4 regions of the Mesorhizobium sp. M7A.F.Ca.MR.245.00.0.0 genome follow, and region 1 is predicted to be linked to each of the others. Evidence: predicted binding sites of a transcription regulator. Region 1 holds the regulator's gene; each other region holds the start of a gene.
What was found. The regulator PhoB, encoded in region 1, activates phosphate uptake and scavenging genes when phosphate is short. The targets are predictions, from matches to a motif close to TGTCATNNANCTGTCAT.
Positions count from the first base shown of each region.

Region 2: a site for PhoB is predicted at 3,239-3,255, ahead of EOB80_RS18330 (esterase-like activity of phytase family protein). Genes of this name have one in related genera too.
Region 3: a site for PhoB is predicted at 2,514-2,530, ahead of EOB80_RS28780 (RNA degradosome polyphosphate kinase). Genes of this name have one in related genera too.
Region 4: a site for PhoB is predicted at 1,195-1,211, ahead of phnC (phosphonate ABC transporter ATP-binding protein). Genes of this name have one in related genera too.

Region 1 covers NZ_RZTE01000030.1:38,409-43,047, reverse strand. Annotated here, with positions in the region: gene pstA (phosphate ABC transporter permease PstA) at 1-931, shown strand, start outside; gene pstB (phosphate ABC transporter ATP-binding protein PstB) at 949-1,773, shown strand; gene phoU (phosphate signaling complex protein PhoU) at 1,800-2,507, shown strand; gene phoB (phosphate regulon transcriptional regulator PhoB) at 2,524-3,213, shown strand; gene EOB80_RS24885 (ROK family protein) at 3,230-4,477, opposite strand.
Region 2 covers NZ_RZTE01000017.1:29,609-34,247, forward strand. Annotated here, with positions in the region: gene EOB80_RS18320 (MATE family efflux transporter) at 1-624, opposite strand, end outside; gene EOB80_RS18325 (L,D-transpeptidase) at 768-1,553, shown strand; gene EOB80_RS18330 (esterase-like activity of phytase family protein) at 1,639-3,123, opposite strand; gene EOB80_RS18335 (FAD-dependent oxidoreductase) at 3,368-4,639, shown strand, end outside.
Region 3 covers NZ_RZTE01000044.1:3,157-7,795, forward strand. Annotated here, with positions in the region: gene ppx (exopolyphosphatase) at 1-146, opposite strand, end outside; gene EOB80_RS28780 (RNA degradosome polyphosphate kinase) at 146-2,347, opposite strand; gene EOB80_RS28785 (zinc-finger domain-containing protein) at 2,594-2,839, shown strand; gene EOB80_RS28790 (FAD-dependent monooxygenase) at 2,859-4,100, shown strand; gene EOB80_RS28800 (TIGR02117 family protein) at 4,338-4,639, opposite strand, start outside.
Region 4 covers NZ_RZTE01000011.1:14,003-18,641, forward strand. Annotated here, with positions in the region: gene phnD (phosphonate ABC transporter substrate-binding protein) at 1-174, opposite strand, end outside; gene phnC (phosphonate ABC transporter ATP-binding protein) at 259-1,116, opposite strand; gene EOB80_RS14015 (DapH/DapD/GlmU-related protein) at 1,495-2,112, opposite strand; gene phnL (phosphonate C-P lyase system protein PhnL) at 2,109-2,816, opposite strand; gene phnK (phosphonate C-P lyase system protein PhnK) at 2,854-3,630, opposite strand; gene EOB80_RS14030 (alpha-D-ribose 1-methylphosphonate 5-phosphate C-P-lyase PhnJ) at 3,627-4,526, opposite strand; gene fosX (FosX/FosE/FosI family fosfomycin resistance hydrolase) at 4,523-4,639, opposite strand, start outside.

The sequences.
Region 1 (4,639 bases):
CCGCGTCCAGTTGCGCGACATCGTTGCCGCCGATCCGTCCGTGATCGGCACGACACGCAACGTCAACATCCTCGCCGCCGCCAATCTCGACTCGGCTTTCAAGGGCCAGATCGACCTCAGTGTCGAGGAAGCGCGACGCAAGGTCTCGGACCAGCAGATCACCTGGATGAACAAGCTCAAGGCCGAGGGCGCGATGGCCGAGCACTTCAACAGCGGCCTGTTCACCTACGGCGCCTCCAGCCGCCCGGAAACCTCGGGCATGGGCGTGGCGATCATCGGCTCGTTTTATATGATGGTGATCGTGTTGCTCCTGGCGCTGCCGATCGGCGTCGCCGCCTCCATCTATCTGGAGGAGTTCGCCAAGAAGAACCGTTTCACCGACCTTATCGAGGTCAACATCAACAATCTGGCAGCGGTGCCGTCAATCGTCTTCGGCTTGCTCGGCCTCGCGGTGTTCATCAATTTCCTGGGCATGCCGCGCTCCGCCGCTTTCGTCGGCGGCCTGGTGCTGACACTGATGACGCTGCCGACGATCATCATCGCGACGCGCGCTGCACTTGCCGCGGTGCCGCCGTCGATCCGCTCGGCGGCTCTCGGTCTTGGCGCCTCCAAGATGCAGATGGTGTTCCAGCACATCCTGCCGCTTGCCGCACCCGGCATCCTCACCGGCACCATCATCGGTCTAGCGCGTGCGCTCGGTGAAACCGCGCCCCTGCTGCTAATCGGCATGGTCGCCTTCGTCGCCGATCCACCGACGACGCCTTTCGATCCGGCCACCGCGCTGCCGGTGCAGATCTATATGTGGGCGAACGAGGCCGAACGCGCCTTCGTCGAGCGCATGTCGGGCGCGATCATCATCCTGCTCGTCTTCCTCATGGCCATGAACATCACCGCGATCGTGCTTCGGCGTCGGTTCGAGCGGCGCTGGTAGAAAAAAGGCATTTTGGTATGAACATCATGACCGAACAGTCCCTTGAAAATGCAGTGGGCGATAAGATGAACGCCAAGTCGAACGAAGTGATCAAAATGCGCGGCGACAAGGTCGGCGTGTTCTATGGCGAGAAGCAGGCGCTGTTCGATGTCAATCTCGACGTCCGCCTGAATCAGGTGACGGCGCTGATCGGCCCCTCCGGCTGCGGCAAGTCGACCTTCCTGCGTTGCCTCAACCGCATGAACGACACCATCGATTCCGCGCGGGTAACCGGCAAGATAACGCTCGACGAAGAAGACATCTACGACAAGAACATCGATGTCGTCGAACTCAGGGCGCGCGTCGGCATGGTGTTTCAGAAACCCAATCCGTTCCCCAAGTCGATCTACGAGAACGTCGCCTATGGCCCGCGCATCCACGGATTGGCCAAGCGCAAGGCCGACATGGATCAGATCGTCGAGTCGAGCCTGAAGAAGGCGGCAATCTGGAACGAGGTGAAGGACCGTTTGCAGGAACCTGGCACGGGTCTTTCCGGTGGCCAGCAGCAGCGTCTGTGCATTGCACGCGCCATCGCCGTGTCGCCCGAGGTGATCCTGATGGACGAACCGTGTTCGGCGCTCGACCCGATCGCCACTGCTCGCGTCGAGGAACTGATCGACGAACTGCGCCAGAACTATACGATCGTCATCGTCACCCATTCGATGCAGCAGGCAGCGCGCGTGTCGCAGCGCACCGCGATGTTCCATCTAGGCTATCTGGTCGAGGAGGGCGCCACCGACAAGATGTTCACCACCCCCGACGACAAACGCACCCAGGACTACATCACCGGCCGGTTCGGCTGAGCTCAGGCATATGAGGGACGAAGATCATGGGTGAACATACCGTTGCATCTTTCGATGAGGATCTGGAGCAGATCAGCCAGCTGATCCGCGACATGGGCGATCTCGCCCGCTCGATGGTCAGTGGCTCGACCAAGGCTTTGCTCAATTCGGACAATGCGCTGGCGCAGCGCGTGGTTTCCGATGATGCCATCATGGATGCGCGCCAGCGCGAGCTGGACGATCGCGCCATCACGCTGATCGCCAAGCGCCAGCCAATGGCCAACGACCTGCGTGCGGTGGTCGGTTCGATCCGCATGGCCGGCGACCTCGAGCGCATCGGCGACCTTGCCAAGAACATCGCCAAGCGCGTCGGCACTGTCGGGCTGAGCGTCACGCCGCACGATCTTTCGCATTCGATCGACGCGATGGCGCAGCTGGTGCTGATCCAGGTGCAGGGGGTCGTCGACGAGTATGCCGCCGCTGACGCGGCAGCGCTTGCCACGCTCAGAAACAATGACGAACGCATCGACGTCAAATACACCTCGGTGTTCCGCGAGCTGCTGACCTACATGATGGAAGATCCCCGCAACATCACGGCGTGCACGCACCTGTTGTTTTGCGCCAAGAACCTCGAGCGGATCGGCGACCACGTGACCAACATCGCCGAAAATGCCTACTATGTTTTGACCGGCACGCAGCTGCCAGCCAATCGTCCGAAGCAGGACGAGACGGCAATGTCCGCGCCAGCGGCATAACAGGGGTGACCAGCCGATGATCGCACCACGCATCATGGTGGTGGAGGATGAGGAGCCGCTAGGCGTGCTGCTCCGCTACAATCTTGAATCCGAAGGTTACCAGGTCGAGGTGGTGACGCGCGGCGATGAGGCCGAAATCCGGCTGCAGGAGAACGTTCCCGATCTTCTGGTGCTCGACTGGATGGTGCCTGCGGTTTCGGGCATCGAACTCTGCCGGCGCCTGCGAATGCGTCCCGAGACCGAGCGGCTGCCGATCATCATGCTGACCGCGCGAGGCGAGGAAAGCGACCGCGTGCGCGGCCTGTCGACCGGCGCCGACGACTATCTGGTCAAGCCCTTCTCGACGCCGGAGTTCATGGCCAGGGTCAAGGCGCTGCTGCGCCGGGCCAAGCCGGAAGTGCTGTCCAGCGTGCTCAAGGTCGGCGATATCGTGCTCGATCGCGAGTCGCACCGTGTCTATCGCAAGAAGAGCGAGATCCGGCTTGGGCCGACGGAATTCCGCCTGCTCGAATTCATGATGCGCCATCCAGGCCGCGTGTTCTCGCGCAGCCAGCTGCTCGACAATGTCTGGGGCGAGACGATCTACATCGACGAGCGCACAGTCGACGTGCATGTCGGCCGGCTGCGCAAGGCGGTCAACAATGGCCGTATGCCTGATGTCATCCGCACGATCCGTGGGGCCGGATACGCCATCCGAGAGGACTGAACTCCCTCGTTTGAACTCACGCCACGTTCTTGCCGCCGAAACCGGATCTCGCCTGCACGCCCGGCGCAAAAATCTCCTGATCGACGAAGATCAGCGCCCGCATGGCGCAGCCTTCGCGGATCAGCGGCAGTTCGTTCGGCTCGGTGTCGAAGGAAATCGATTTGGAATGCTGGCCGCCGGCGGTCTGGGCAATCGCTTGCCGCAATGCCGGCTCGATCAGGTCGAAGGCGGCGGCGCTGACACCGACCATGGCGACCGGCGCCGGATCGATCAGCGCGAACAGGCTGCCGAGGCCGTAGCCGAGCGCTTCGCCGGCCTTGCGATAGGCTTCCCGTTCGGGTCCGTCACCTTCGCGGGCCGCGGCAGCCAGGGCGCGCATGTCGGCGTCGCTGACATCGGCAACGGGTTCTGCATCCTCGCCCATCTGCCTGGCGTTGCGCCATATGGCGTAATTGCCCGCATAGGCTTCGACGCAGCCGCGCCGTCCGCAGCGACATAGCGCGCCGTTCGGCCGATGGATCATGTGGCCGAATTCGCCGCCCGAAGAATGGGTGCCGGTGAACAATTCGCCCTTCAGCACCAGTCCCATGCCGATGCCGTGCGACAAAAGGATAGCGATGAAATCGTCGCGGTAACGATCGGGGTCGCGCCAGCGCAGCGCCACCGCCATCATGTTGCAGTCGTTCTCCATTATGGCAGGGATGCCGAACTCGTCTTCGAATATGTCAGCGAAGGCGATGTCGGTGTGCGGCGTGATCGGCGACCACAGCATGGCGCGGGCACGGGTGTCGGTGATGCCCTGGATGGCCAGCGCGATGCGGGCGATGCTGCGCACGTCCAGGTCGGGATCTGCCAGGCGGCGCCGCACGATGGCCGTGCATTCCCCGATCAGCGACTCGCGCGACATCGTCAGCGTGTCCAGCCGGCGCTGTTCCTCGGATATTACCTGGCCGGCATAGTCGATGACGGCGACGGAGAGGAAGTTCAGCGACAGCACCACGGTCATTACCGCGACCGCTTCCGGATTGAGACTGAGGCCGACCTGCGGCCGGCCGCGTTTGAGCGAGCCGGCCTCGCTCGGCTTGCTTTCGGTCAGGATGCCTTCGACGATCAGGTCGGATGAAATCGCCGAGATGGTCGAATGGCTGAGGCTTGTGGTCGCGGCGATCTCGGTTCGCGACGGCTGTCCGGCGCGGCGCACTGCCGCGATCACCATGGCGCGGTTGCGGCGGCGCAGATCGTCGTGGCGGATTCCGACCGACATGTTCTTTCATATCCTCCCGGTCGCCGCGGTTCCTCCTGCCCCTGGAACGCTGTCGGTGACGCCGGTAAATACTGGCAGAAGCTGCACGCCGTGTCATTTATTTATTCCGAGACTCGAAAAAAACTCGAAATGACATCAAAATCCATCAGAATCGATGTTGAC
Region 2 (4,639 bases), on a different contig from region 1:
AAACGGTCCGATGCCGCGGATGAGCAATGGGTTGAGCACGATGTCGAGGACGACGGCCAGAGCCATGAAGAAGAAGGGCGTGCGTGAATCGCCGGCACCGCGCAAAACGGTCATGACGAAGGACAGAAGGTTCATCATCGGCACGGCGACGAAGATGATGCGCAGATAGGAGCGCGCGAGCGGCAAGGCATCGGCCGGTGTGCCGAGCGTGTTGAGAATGGCGTCGACCCAGATCCAGCCGCAGACCGCGAGGATAACGGAAACAAGGAAGAAGAACGTCGCGCTGGTGCCGACGATGCGGCGCGCCTCGGGCAGGTCGCGGGCACCGACCGACTGGGCCACCAGGATGGTGGCCGCCATGCCGATGCCGAACACGGTGCCGAGGATCAGGAACAGGACGAGGTTGGCGTTGGAGGTGGCGGTCAGCGCCGATTCGCCGAGGAAACGGCCGACCCAGACGGCGTTGATCGAACCGTTGAGCGACTGCAGCACGTTGGAGCCGAGCACCGGCAGGGCGAACAGCAAGAGCGTGCGCGGGATCGGGCCGCTGGTCAGGTCGCCGGTGCGCCGGCGCGGGGGATTTTTTTCGTCCATGGCGGGCAGCTCGGCGAAGGTTTGTTTCAAGTCGCGTCCGCGATGATTGCCGATACAACCGAACACAGGTTGTGCCTTGATCTAATCATGTTCTCAAAGCTTCCGGAATGGGATATTGATCCTCGATGCGTGGGGCCGCATTCCTATCAGATCTTGGATAAGCCGGGGGGGTCATGTCCGATATTCCGCTGTTTTCTGTGCACCTGAACCGGCGCGCATTTCTCGGTGCATCCGCTTTGGGCGCCCTGGCTGTTTCGGCGTGTACAACAACAGACGTGGCGCCGCCGCCGCCGGATGCAGCACCGCCGAGCGATCCGGCTTTCGGCGATGCCGCAAGCATGTATGCGGCGCGTGTCGACGAGGGCTATCAACTGCCGGCAATCCCGGTTGCCAAGGTCGATCCGAAATTCGTGCGCCAGATCGTGGCTGATCCGACCGGGGAGAAACCCGGCACGATCGTCGTCGATACGTCTGAGCACTTCCTTTATCTGGTGCGCGACGGCGGCACAGCTATTCGCTATGGCGTCAGCCTTGGCAAAGCCGGTTTCGGATGGACCGGCAGCGCCGTGGTCCAGGCGAGGAAGAAGTGGCCGGTCTGGACGCCGCCGCCGGAGATGATCCAGCGCCGGCCGGAACTGGCGAAATACAAGGACGGCATGCCGCCCGGCCCGCAGAGCCCGTTGGGCGCCCGCGCGCTGTATCTGTTCCGCGACGGCAAGGACACGATGTACCGGCTGCACGGCACGCCGGAGTGGGATTCCATCGGTAAGAACGCTTCGTCGGGCTGCGTGCGCTTCATGAACCAGGACATCATCGACCTCTACAGCCGCGTCAACGGCCCCGCTCAGGTCTTCGTGCGTCCCAACCTGTTGGCCGCCGGCAAGATCATGGCCGTGTCGAGCAGAACCGCCGAACCGATAGATGCGGGCGTCCCGAAGGGCGCGGAGTTCTTGAAGTAAGCCTTCTCAATCAATCTGCCTGGAAAAACACCAGCAATAGTGCTCCGGGCGGACGCGCCAAGCGCGCCCGTCCGTGCAGTGGTCGTTACTTCTTGGCCAGTCCCGGCAGCGTGACCTGATAGACCAGGAACATGGTGTCGACATTGGCGCCGTCTTCGGCCTTGTAGGGCGCGCCGACCTGAAAACCGTCCTGGGCGAGGAAGTCGTTGTCGTTGGCGACGAACAGGAAGTAGTCGTCGGGCAGCTTCGCATCGAGCACGCTGACCACCGACATCGCCTCCCACTTCTCCGACAGGTTATCCTGGTCATTGGGCGCGCCATTGTGCAGGCCGAAGCGGCCGAGCTCGGCACTGTCGTTGATGTCGATGAATGGCGTCAGCTTGGCCGGTGTCACCGATGGGTCGACGACGCCTTTGGGGGCGACCGGCCTGTCAGCGCTGTCGAAGGCGCCGCCGGCGATGTCGGTCGCGGTGGATAGGTCGACGACGTTGACCTGCCGATAGAGCGAGGCGTCGCCCTTCAGGCCCTGGCCGTTGCCGCTGTCGCGCGCCAGCATCAGGAAGCTCTTGTCGGAGAGCGCCACGATCTCGCTCTGCGCGGCGACCTTGGTCTTGCCCTTGGCATCCCTGAACACCGGCAGCGGCACGACATATTCGTGCGTCAATTTGAGGTGGGCGAGGTCGGACGCGTCATAGACCAGCGCCCTGGTGTTCTGGCGGGTCGAGCCGGAATCGCCGCCGTCCTGCCTGGCCGCCGACTGCAGCACGGCGATCAGGAACTTGCCGTCGGGCGTCATCGCCATGCCTTCGAGGCCTTGATTGTTCTGGCGGCCGGTGTCGGGATCCTTCGGATCGGGCTCGGCGGCACCGGGTCCCGGATTGTCCGAGGCGAAGTTCGGCGTGCCGTGGCGCATCGGCACCAGCGCGGCCGGTGGCTGGGTTGCCGACAGCAGATGCCCGTCGGCGGAAAACCGATAGATGTTCGGGCCGTATTCGTCGGAGATGAACATCGAACCATCGGGCAGCCGCACGATCGCCTCGTTGTCGAGCGCCAGCTTGCCATTGTCGGCTTGCGGCAGGATCGGCATGTCGCCGCTTGCCGCGCGCACGCCGTTGAGCGGATCGAGGCCTGTGGCATCAGCCCCCTTGTCGTCGGTGAGAAGCATGGTGTCGGCGAGCGTTGCCTTGACGCCGGTCTGCTGCTGGCCGGCAGCAGGTGCCGCACCTGGTGCCACCGGGGTAAACTCGATGGCGACGGTGTTGAGGCGCGGCCGGTAGTCGGTGGTGCCGACGACATTGTAGCCGCGATCCGGCAGCAGCCAGAGCGAACCTTTGTAGCCGGCGGCCTCATGCGTCCAGCCTGATGTGTCGATCGACATGCCCGAGCCCGAACCAAACGTCTCGCCGAACTTGTCGCGCTGAGCGGCCGGGATGCGGCCGACGCCGACCAGCCCTTTGTTGACAAAGCTCGTGCCGCCGACGGTCGCGGTGCTGTCGGCGAGCGCCGGCGTCAAGGCGGTGAACAAGGCCAGCGCGACGCCGAGCGACGCGGTTCGATATAGGTGTTTCATGGATAATCCTCTTTGTGACGGATGTGCCGGAGCGGCCGCGGGACGAAAAACTGAAAGAGGTGCGACATCGATGATGCCGCGCAAGCCTCCCCGAAACGCGGTCTACGGCGCGAACATGATGCTTGCGTGACAGCGCGCAGTGCATGCCGGCGGTCGACGAAAAACGATGCGCGCGCACGGCACTAGACACTTATGTCCAGTGCATATATGCTCCAGCCTTCGGACTAAACGTGGAGGGGAAGCCTTGAAATCGCACTACCGCGCAGTCGTCATCGGGGGTGGCGTGGTCGGGGCCTCCGTCCTTTATCATCTGACCCGATTTGGCTGGAGCGATGTGGCGCTGATCGAGCGCGCCGAACTGACGGCCGGTTCGACCTGGCACGCGGCGGCAGGCTTCCATGCGCTCAACGCCGACCCCAACGTGGCGGCGCTACAGGACTACACCATCAATCTCTACCGCGAGATCGAGGCCGAATCCGGCTGGGATATCGGCCTGCACATGACGGGCGGCGTCAACATCGCCAGCGATCCCGCGCGCTGGGAGTGGCTGAAATCGGCCTGGGCGGTGTTCCAGTCGGTCGGCATCGAGACCGCGCGCCTGGTCACGCCCGACGAGATCAAGGCGATCTGCCCGATCGTCGACGTCACCGGCGTGCTAGGCGGCCTGCATGATTCCAACGAGGGGCACCTCGACCCGTACGGCACGACGCACGCCTATGCCGGCGCTGCAAAAAAGCGCGGCGCCGACATCATCCTGCGCAACCGGGTGGTCGAGTTGAAGTCGCGCGCCGACGGTCGCTGGGATGTCGTCACGGAGCAGGGCACCATCATCGCCGAGCATGTCGTCAATGCCGGCGGGCTGTGGGCTAAGCAGCTCGGCCGCATGGCCGGCGTCGATCTGCCGGTGACGCCGATGGAGCACCATTATTTCATCACTGAGGACATTCCCGAGATCGCGGCGCTGGACAGGGAAATCGGCATCGCCGTCGATCTCGACGGCTTTTCGTATCTCAGGCAGGAGCGCAAGGGCGTGTTGCTCGGCGTTTACGAGCAGAACCCGAAGCACTGGAACATGGATGGCGCGCCATGGGACTACGGCATCGAGCTGATCCCGGAAGACATCGACCGCATCAGCCCCGAACTCGCCAAGGCGCATGAGCGCTTTCCTTGCCTGGCGACGGCCGGCATCCGCAAATGGGTCAACGGCGCCTTCACCTTCACGCCGGACGGCAATCCGGTTGTCGGGCCGGTGCGCGGGCTGAGGAACTACTGGGTTGCCTGCGGCGTCATGGCCGGCTTCAGCCAGGGCGGCGGCGTCGGCAAGTCGCTGGCCGAGTGGATGATTTTCGGCGAACCGCAGGCCGACATCTTCGGCATGGACATCGCTCGCTACGGCGCCTTCGCCGCCAGCCGGGAATATCTCAGGCAGACGACGCGCCAGTTCTATTCGCGCCGCTTCGTGATGACCTTTCCCAATGAACGACTGCCCGCCGGCCGGCCGCTGAAACGTCCGGGT
Region 3 (4,639 bases), on a different contig from region 1:
AGACCGGCCAGCATCTTTTCGTTGAACAGCATGGTCGGCGAGCGCGCCAGCCCCTCATAGACGACGAGGCGGATCGAGTTCGATCCGATGTCGATGATGGACAGCGGTCGGCGGTCCTGCAGCCGGCCCTGGGAATCAGACAGCATCAGCCGGACGCTGCAGCGTTCTTCTTGCGGCGCTTGAACTGCGCAATGCGCTTGGGCGCATGCGACTTCAGCGCGTCACCCCGTCCCGACAGGCTCGGATTGGTCATGAAATATTCCTGCGCGTTGAACGGTTCCTCGCCCTCCTCCAGCACGACGCGCCGGGAGGTTCCATCAGCCAATACGTCGAAACTTTGCTGATTGTCCATGATGTTGCCCAGCATGATCTGGCCAAGGATCTGTTCGTGCACAGTTGGATTCGTGATCGGCACCATGGTTTCGACGCGGCGGTCGAGATTGCGCGGCATTAGATCGGCCGAGGAGATGTAGACGATCGCCTCGTCCGACGGCAGGCCGTGACCGTTGCCGAAACAATAGATGCGGCTGTGCTCGAGAAAACGGCCGACGATCGATTTTACGCGGATGTTTTCCGACAGGCCCGGAACCTGCGGCCTCAGGCAGCAGATGCCGCGCACGACCAGGTCGACCTCGACGCCGGCCCGGCTGGCATCGTAGAGCGCGTCGATGATGATCGGATCGACGAGTGCGTTCATCTTCATCCAGATGCGCGCCGGTTTCCCCTGCACCGCGTAGGCAATCTCGTCGGCAATGTGCTTCAGGATGCGGCTTCTCAGCGTGAACGGCGAGATCGCAAGCCGCATTTCGTCGGTCGGCTCGGCATAGCCGGTGATGAAATTGAACAGCTGGGCGACATCGCGGGCAATCGTCGGATCGGTGGTGAAGAAGGACAGGTCGGTGTAGATGCGCGCCGTTACCGGATGGTAGTTGCCGGTGCCGAGGTGCACGTAGTTGCGCAGCTTGCCGTCCTCGCGCCGCACCACCAGCGACATTTTCGAATGGGTTTTCAGCTCGAGAAAGCCGAACACGACCTGCACGCCGGCACGCTCCAGATCGCGCGCCCAGCGAATGTTGGCTTCTTCGTCGAAACGCGCCTTGAGCTCGACCAGCGCGGTGACCGACTTGCCGGCCTCGGCCGCGTCGACCAGCGCACGCACGATCGGGCTGTCATTGGAGGTGCGGTAAAGCGTCTGCTTGATCGCCACCACTTCCGGATCGGCCATCGCCTGGCGCAGGAACTGCACCACGACGTCAAACGATTCGTAGGGGTGATGGACGACGATGTCCTTCTCGCGGATGGCGGCGAAACAATCGCCGCCATGCTCGCGGATACGCTCGGGAAAACGCGGATTGTAGGGCATGAATTTCAGGTCGTCGCGAGGGACGGCGACGATCTCGGAAATCTGGCTGAGCGCCAGCGGCCCGGTGAGCACGCTGATGCGGCTCGAGGACACGCCAAGCTCGCCTGCCACGAAGTCGCGCAATTCGCCAGGCATCAGCCTGTCGAATTCGATGCGGATCACCGAACCCCGCCGCCGCCGCTTCAGCGCCGTTTCGAACAGGCGAACCAGGTCCTCGGACTCCTCCTCGACCTCGATATCGCTATCGCGAATGATGCGGAACGTGCCGGAGCCCTTGACCTCGTAGCCGGGGAAGAGCTTGCCGATATAGAGGCCGACCGCCTCTTCCAGCGGGATGAAGCGGACATGATGCTTGCGGTCCGGCAGACGGATGAAGCGCTTCAGCGCCACCGGCAGGCGCAGCAGCGCGCTCATCTCCTCACCGTTCTTGCGATGGCGCAATTGCAGCGCCATCGAGAAGCCGAGATTTGGAATGAACGGAAACGGATGCGCCGGGTCGATCGACAGCGGGGTGAGCACCGGGAAAACCTGTTCCTGGAAATGGTCTTCCAGCCAGACTTTCTCGTCCTTGGTCAGCGCATCGCGGGTGATGCTCTCGATGCCTTCCTTGTTGAGCAGCACGGTAAGCGCCGAAAGGCTCTTCTGCTGGTCTTCCTGCAGCCGCTCGACCTCACGCAGCAGCTGTTCGAGCTGCTGTTCGGGGGTGCGTCCGTCAGGGCTCTTCAGCGTGATGCCCTCGCGCACCTGGCCGGCAAGACCGGCAACGCGGACCATGAAGAACTCGTCGAGGTTGGCGGCCGAGATCGACAGGAAGCGGACGCGCTCCAGCAGCGGATGATTGAGGTTCAGCGACTCCTCGAGAACGCGCCGGTTGAACTGCAGCCAGGAAAACTCGCGGTTGACAAACCGGTCCGGATTGCCGCCCTCCGGGCGGGCCACCTCGACATCCACGAATTCGTTCTGCACCGGCTTCAGTTCGTTCATGATTCCCGCTCTTCCACACCGTCAGCCAGCTAAAGCGTCGTGCGTCATTCAGGACGCGCAAAGGACGCTCTGCCACTCCAAGGCGACGCATGGTCCTTGCCGAAAACCGGTGTCGGTCTTCGGGGCCATGCGTTAACCGGCTTAACTTATCCTCTGACAGGCTTTTGCGACAGTTTCATTTCATCGAACTTGCAAAGAGGCCTGATATGATCCAGATGCAGACGAGACTGCGTTAAGGAGACGACGATGGCAGGCGGTTCCATTCCCCATTTTCAGAACGATGCGGGCTATCAGGCAATCGACATCGGCGTGAAGGAATTCATGTGCACGGGCGCCAATCCGCCTTTCGACCACCCGCATGTGTTTCTGGACATGGGCGACGACAACGAAAAAGTCTGCCCCTATTGCTCGACGCTCTACCGCTATTCTCCGAAGCTGAAGGCGACCGAGACGCTGCCGGCCGGCTGCATCTACATCGATCAGGCCGCCTGAGTCTTTCGCGACCAGCCCGATGACCGACACGCGATCCCGGCAAATTGTCATCGCCGGGGCGGGTGTCGCCGGATTGACCGCAGCGCTTGCATTCGCCGACCGCGGCTACCCTGTTCGGGTGTTCGAACAGGCGCAGCGCCTGGAAGCTGCCGGCGCCGGCATCCAGCTCTCTCCCAACGCGACACGTATCCTTCGCCAGCTTGGCGTACTCGACAAGCTGCTGCCGGCAACGGTGCGGCCGGAAGCGGTGGTCCTGAAGGACGCCGCGACGTTGCGCGAACTGGCGCGGGTGCCGTTGGGGCAAGCCGCCGAAACGCGCTGGCAGGCGCCCTATCTCGTGGCGCACAGGGCCGATCTGCAGAGCGCACTGACCGCGCGCGTTGCCGAGATGCCGGATATCCATCTCACCACCGGCGCCCGCATCGGCGACGTTGACACCGGCCCGGATGGCATCACCGCGACGGCCGAGATCAATGGCAAAACCGTCGAGGCGGAGGGCCTCCTGCTGGTTGGGGCCGATGGCGTCTGGTCGTCGGTGCGCAGGCTTGCCCGCTCGGCCAAGGGAGCGACCCTCGCAACGAGCCGTTTCTCCGGCGAACTGGCCTGGCGCGCCACCGTCGCGGCCGACAGTGCCGCCGGTCGGAGCTTTGCAGCCATAGGCGCCAGGGACTGCGTCACCACTTTCCTGCATCCCGGCTTCCATATGGTCGCCTATCCCGTCAGCAAGGGTGCGGCCTTCAATCTCGCGGCCTTCACCAGGGGCGACCGCATTGCCGAGGGCTGGTCCGGCAACGCCGACGCCGGGATCCTGACCCGAGCCCTGCGCGGCACCGCGGCAGAACTTGCCCGCCTGGTCGAGCAGGCCGGCCCATGGACCGCATGGCCGATCCACACTGTTGACCCGCAACAGCCCTGGACAACGCCGAACGGCATCGCGCTGATCGGCGACGCCGCGCATGCGATGACCCCGTTCGCGGCGCAAGGCGCGGCGATGGCGATCGAGGATGCGGCGACGCTTGCCGAGGCCGTCGACGCCTCCCCCACTAACCCCTTGGCCGCGCTTGCGGTTTGGGAGCAGTCACGGCGGCCGCGTGTCGCGCAGGTCGCCCGACGCGGCGCCGTCAACCGGCTGGCCTGGCATGCCTCGGGTCCAGTGGCGATTGCGCGCAATGTGTTCCTGAAGGCGCGCTCGGAAAAGCTCGCGGCGGATCTGGATTGGCTCTATGGGTGGCGGGCAGTTGAGGCTGCTGTCAGGCGTTGAAAGCCTGACAGGCTGGCGGGACAGCGCCCCCCTCTGTCCTGCCGGACATCTCCCCCACTTGAGGGGAGATCGGCCGGCACCGCCGATTTCACCAATCTCGAACGTTGCAGGGCCGCAGGAAAGAGCGGGGCGCCGAACCGCCAATCTCCCCCCTCGTGGGGGAGATGTCCGGCAGGACAGAGGGGGCGCGAAGGAATGAGGCGTCTCGCATTGGCGAAACGCGACAAGACGAGACAGCTAATTATACAGCCGCATCGATAGCCCGAGCGATGCAGGCAGCGGGTTCCACCAGCCGGTGCGCAGGCCGGCGATGCGCAAGGCCGCCGCCGTCCAGGTGTTGCAGCCAACCAGTGCGTTGAAATGGCCATTGGCTTCGTAGAAGCCGTCGAATCTGGAATAGGCTGCGTCCGGAACGAGGATCGGGCCTTTCGGGCCCCGCTGGAAACTCGCATCGATGAAATCGAGCAACGCCGCGAACCGATCCTCGGTGATGTCGAACCCCGCGACATCGGGGCGCGGTTCGAGGATGTCACCGGCGA
Region 4 (4,639 bases), on a different contig from region 1:
GACGCCGAGAACTTGCTTGATGTGGTCGGCGAAGCACTGGTAGTTGCGCAGACGGTCGGCTTCGTTCTCGCCGCCCAGAATGCCGACGCGGAATTCCTTCAGATCCTGTGCCTGGACCGAGCCCATCGCCATGGCCATGATGGAAACGGCACCGAAAAGTATCTTTCTAAACATCTCGTCTCTCTCCTGTTGGTCCCGGCATCGCGCCGGCTGCGTTGGGATATGATGCCCTTGACGCGGGCTGGCGATCCAGGTCGCTCAGTAACCAGGAAAGGCTGGCTCAAGCGGTCCGGCGGATGCGGCGATTTTTTGCTTGATGATGACACTGGTCGAGGTGATGGCCTCGGAGATTTCGCCGCCGCTGCTGTCGGCGCCGTAGACCATGCGCACGGCCTCGCGGTTGAGCTCTTCCGGCGGGCCGTCGAAGACGACCTTGCCAGCAGCCATGCCGATGATACGGTTGCAATAGGTGCGGGCCGTGTCCAGCGTGTGCAGGTTGGTGATCACGGTGATGCCTTCGCGCAAATTGATATCCTGCAGCGAATCCATAACCACCTTGGCGTTGAGCGGATCGAGTGACGCGATCGGCTCGTCGGCGAGGATCACCTTCGGCTGCTGCATCAACGCGCGGGCAATGGCGACGCGCTGCTGCTGGCCACCCGACAAGGTGCCGGCGGCCTGCAGCGCGGTGCGGGCGATATCGAGACGCTCCAGCGCTGCTATCGCCTCGGCTCGTTCCTCGCGGGAGAAGATGCCGAGCAGGTTCGACATGGTGGAGCGGTGGTTCAGCCGGCCGAGAAGCACATTGGTCAGCACGTCGAGGCGCGGCACCAGGTTGAACTGCTGGAAGATCATGGCGCAATCGCGCTGCCAGCGCCGCAGTGGCGAACCGCGCAGCTGGGAGACCTCGGCGCCGTCAAAAAAAATCGACCCCTGGCTGGGATCGATGAGACGGTTGATCATGCGAAGAAGCGTCGATTTGCCGGCGCCCGAACGGCCGATAATGCCAACCATCTGACCCTGCGGGATCGCGATGTTGATGTCGCTGACGGCAGTGTTCTTGCCAAATCGTCGGGTGACACCGCGGATTTCGAGCGTGGCGGAATTTGCTGGCATGGGGCAGGTTCCAGGTCCGGACCATTGATCGTCAGGCTCTCGCCTAGCGCAGCCACATGAACCTGCCGTGTCGCGGTGATGTCAGTTTTGTTACGCTCCACAGGCCGGAGTCTAGGGCCGGCCCAGGGCCAGCAGTCGAAGGTCATGTGGAACGCGGGCCTGGCGGGCTGGTGCCGGTGGCAAAACCGCGTCAGGTGATGCGCACATACTCGTCCGTCGCGCGTTGGCAACGGCGAGGCCGTCCTTCAGGCGTTCCAGACAAGGGCCATGGCGTCGATGCTGGTGTCGAGAGGCACGTCATGCGGATAGCAGGGGCCGGGGCGGTTTGTGACAATGCCCCGCTGCCCCGCGTCAGTGACCGTCCATTCCTGGACGTCGCTATCCGCCATATTTCTCTAGGAACGTCTCGGCCTCAAGCTCCCGGAAATCATCCAACGCGGCGCGCAGCCTTGCATGGTCCCAGTCCCACCAGGCGAGCGCCTGGTAACGTTCGGCCGTGCGGCGATCGAAGCGCTCGCGGATCGGTTTGGCCGGCACGCCGCCGACAATGGTATAGGGCGCGACATCTTTCGAGACCACCGCACCCGCGCCGACCGCGGCGCCATCGCCGACGGTGACGCCGGGCAGGATAGTCGAGCCGTGACCGAGCCAGGTGTCGTGGCCGATGGTGACGCGTTTGGCGCGGCGCTGGGCGAAGAATTCTGTCTCGTGCTCGGCATCGTCCCAGTAGTCCGAGGCGCGATAGGTGAAGTGATGCAGCGTCGGCCGCCAGGTCGGGTGGTTGGTGGCGTTGATGCGAACGCTGGCCGCGATGTTGGCGAACTTGCCGATCGTCGCGCACCAGACGGAGCAGTCCTGCATCATGTAGGAATAGTCGCCAAGTTCGCTTTCCGAGACCCGGCTGCGGTCGGCGATCTCGGTCCAGCGGCCGAGCGTCGAATTCTGTACATCCGCCGTCGGGTGGACCAGCGGCGTCTCGGACAATTTCCTGCTCATGCGGCGATTTTTCCGGACGCGAACGCGGTGACGTCGATGATGCGGTCGGCAACCGCCTCGCGCACGTCGTGGTCATGGAAGATGCCGAGCAGGGCGACATCAGCCGCCTTCTTGGCGGCGATGAGTTCGATCACGACATCGCGGTTCCTGGCGTCGAGCGAAGCGGTCGGTTCGTCGAGCAGCAGGATCGGATGCTCGGTGATGAAGCCGCGCGCGATGTTGACGCGCTGCTGCTCGCCGCCGGAAAAGGTCGCAGGCGGCAAAGCCCAGAGTTTCTCCGGCAGGTTGAGCTGTGCCAGCAAGGCGCGCGCCTTGCCGCGGGCAATCTCGCGATCCTCGCCGCGCTCGACCAGCGGTTCGGCGACGACATCGAGCGCCGAAACGCGCGGCACGGTGCGCAGGAACTGGCTGACATAGCCGATCGTTTGCCGGCGCACCGCAAGCACGGTGCGAGGGCTGGCGGTGGCCAGGTCGATCAGCCCGTCATCATGCGTGACGATGATCTGGCCTTCGTCGACGGCGTAGTTGCCGTAGAGCATCTTCAGGATCGAGCTCTTGCCGGCACCGGACGGGCCGCCGAGCACGGTGCATTCGCCGGCCCTGATCGAGAACGAGACACCGGCGACAACAGGCAGTTTGATGCCGTCACGCAGATGCATGGTGAAGCTCTTGGCAACGCCGGAAACAACGAGCGGGGTTGCCATCAGAAGGTTCTCCAATCGTCAGTCGTTTGCGTCATCGTCAAACCTGCAGAATCGAGGAAACAAGCAATTGCGTGTAAGGCGCGCGCGGGTCGTCGAGCACGCGGTCGGTGAGACCGCTTTCGACGACGCGGCCGTCCTTCATCACCATCATGCGCTGCGACAAAAGCCGCGCCACGGCAAGGTCATGGGTGACGACGATGGCCGCCAGACCAAGATCGGTGACCAGACCGCGCAGCAGGTCGAGCAGGCGCGCCTGGACCGAGACGTCGAGGCCGCCGGTTGGCTCGTCCATGAACACCAGACGCGGGCCGGTGACGAGGTTGCGGGCAATCTGCAGGCGCTGGCGCATGCCGCCGGAAAAGGCGCGCGGCTCGTCGTCGATGCGGTCCTCGTCGATCTCGACGCGCGATAGCCAGTCGACGGCGGTGGCGCGGATCTTGCCGTAGTGGCGGTCGCCGACCGCCATCAGCCGCTCGCCGACATTGGCGCCGGCCGACACCGTCATGCGCAGGCCGTCGGCCGGGTTCTGGTGGACAAACCCCCAGTCGGTGCGCATCAGGAAGCGGCGCTCGGCCTCACTCATGCGGTAGAGCTCGCGGAACTGGCCGTCGCGCATGCGGTAGCTGGCGCTGCCGGAGGAGGGCAGCAGCCGCGTCGACAGGCAGTTGAGCAATGTCGTCTTGCCGGAGCCGGACTCGCCGACCACAGCCAGGACTTCGCCCGGCCACAGGTCGAAGGAGACGTTGTCGCAGCCGACGCGCGAGCCGTAGAATTTGGAGAGCGCCGAGACGCGCAGCAGCGGTTCGTCGGTCATTGCGCCGGCTCCATTTTTTCCGAGGCAAGATGGTTTTCCGGGGCAAGGTGGCCGTGAGGGCCGTCCGCCCGCCGCTTCTCGCAATGATCCGTGTCGGAGCAGACGAACATGTGGCCTCCATGGTCGTCGAGGATGACCTCGTCGAGATAGACATTCTCGGCCGCGCACAGCGCGCAGGGCTGGTCGAAGGTCTGCACCTCGAACGGATGATCCTCGAAGTCGAGGCTGACCACTTCGGTGAAGGGCGGCACCGCATAGATGCGCTTTTCGCGGCCGGCGCCGAACAGCTGCAGCGCCGGTGAGCGATGCATCTTGGGATTGTCGAATTTCGGCGTCGGCGACGGGTCCATCACATAGCGGCCCTCGACCTTGACCGGATAAGCATAGGTGGTGGCGATGCGGCCGTGCTTGGCGATGTCCTCGTAAAGTTTCACATGCATGAGGCCGTATTCTTCCAGCGCATGCATTTTGCGCGTTTCGGTCTCACGCGGTTCGAGGAAACGCAGGGGCTCCGGGATCGGCACCTGATAGACCAGCACCTGGCCCGCCGTCAGCGGATGTTCGGGGATGCGGTGGCGGGTCTGGATGATGGTGGCGCTGGCGGTGTCGGTCGTCACCGCGACGTTGGCGACCTTCTTGAAGAAGGCACGGATCGAGACCGCGTTGGTGGTGTCGTCGGCGCCCTGGTCGATCACCTTGAGCACATCGTCTGGGCCGATGATCGAAGCGGTGACCTGGACGCCGCCAGTGCCCCAGCCATAGGGCATCGGCATTTCGCGCGAGGCGAACGGCACCTGATATCCCGGGATGGCGATGCCCTTGAGGATCGCGCGGCGGATCATCCTTTTGGTCTGTTCGTCGAGATAGGCGAAGTTGTAGGTGGCGATGTCGGTCATGATGCGACCTCAAATCCCTTGGCGTAGCGCGCCAGCCGCTCATTGAGCGTGCCGGTGTGCAGTTCGAACATGTGGTTGTCGTCGTCGTAGAAATAGATCGAGCGGCCCTCGCC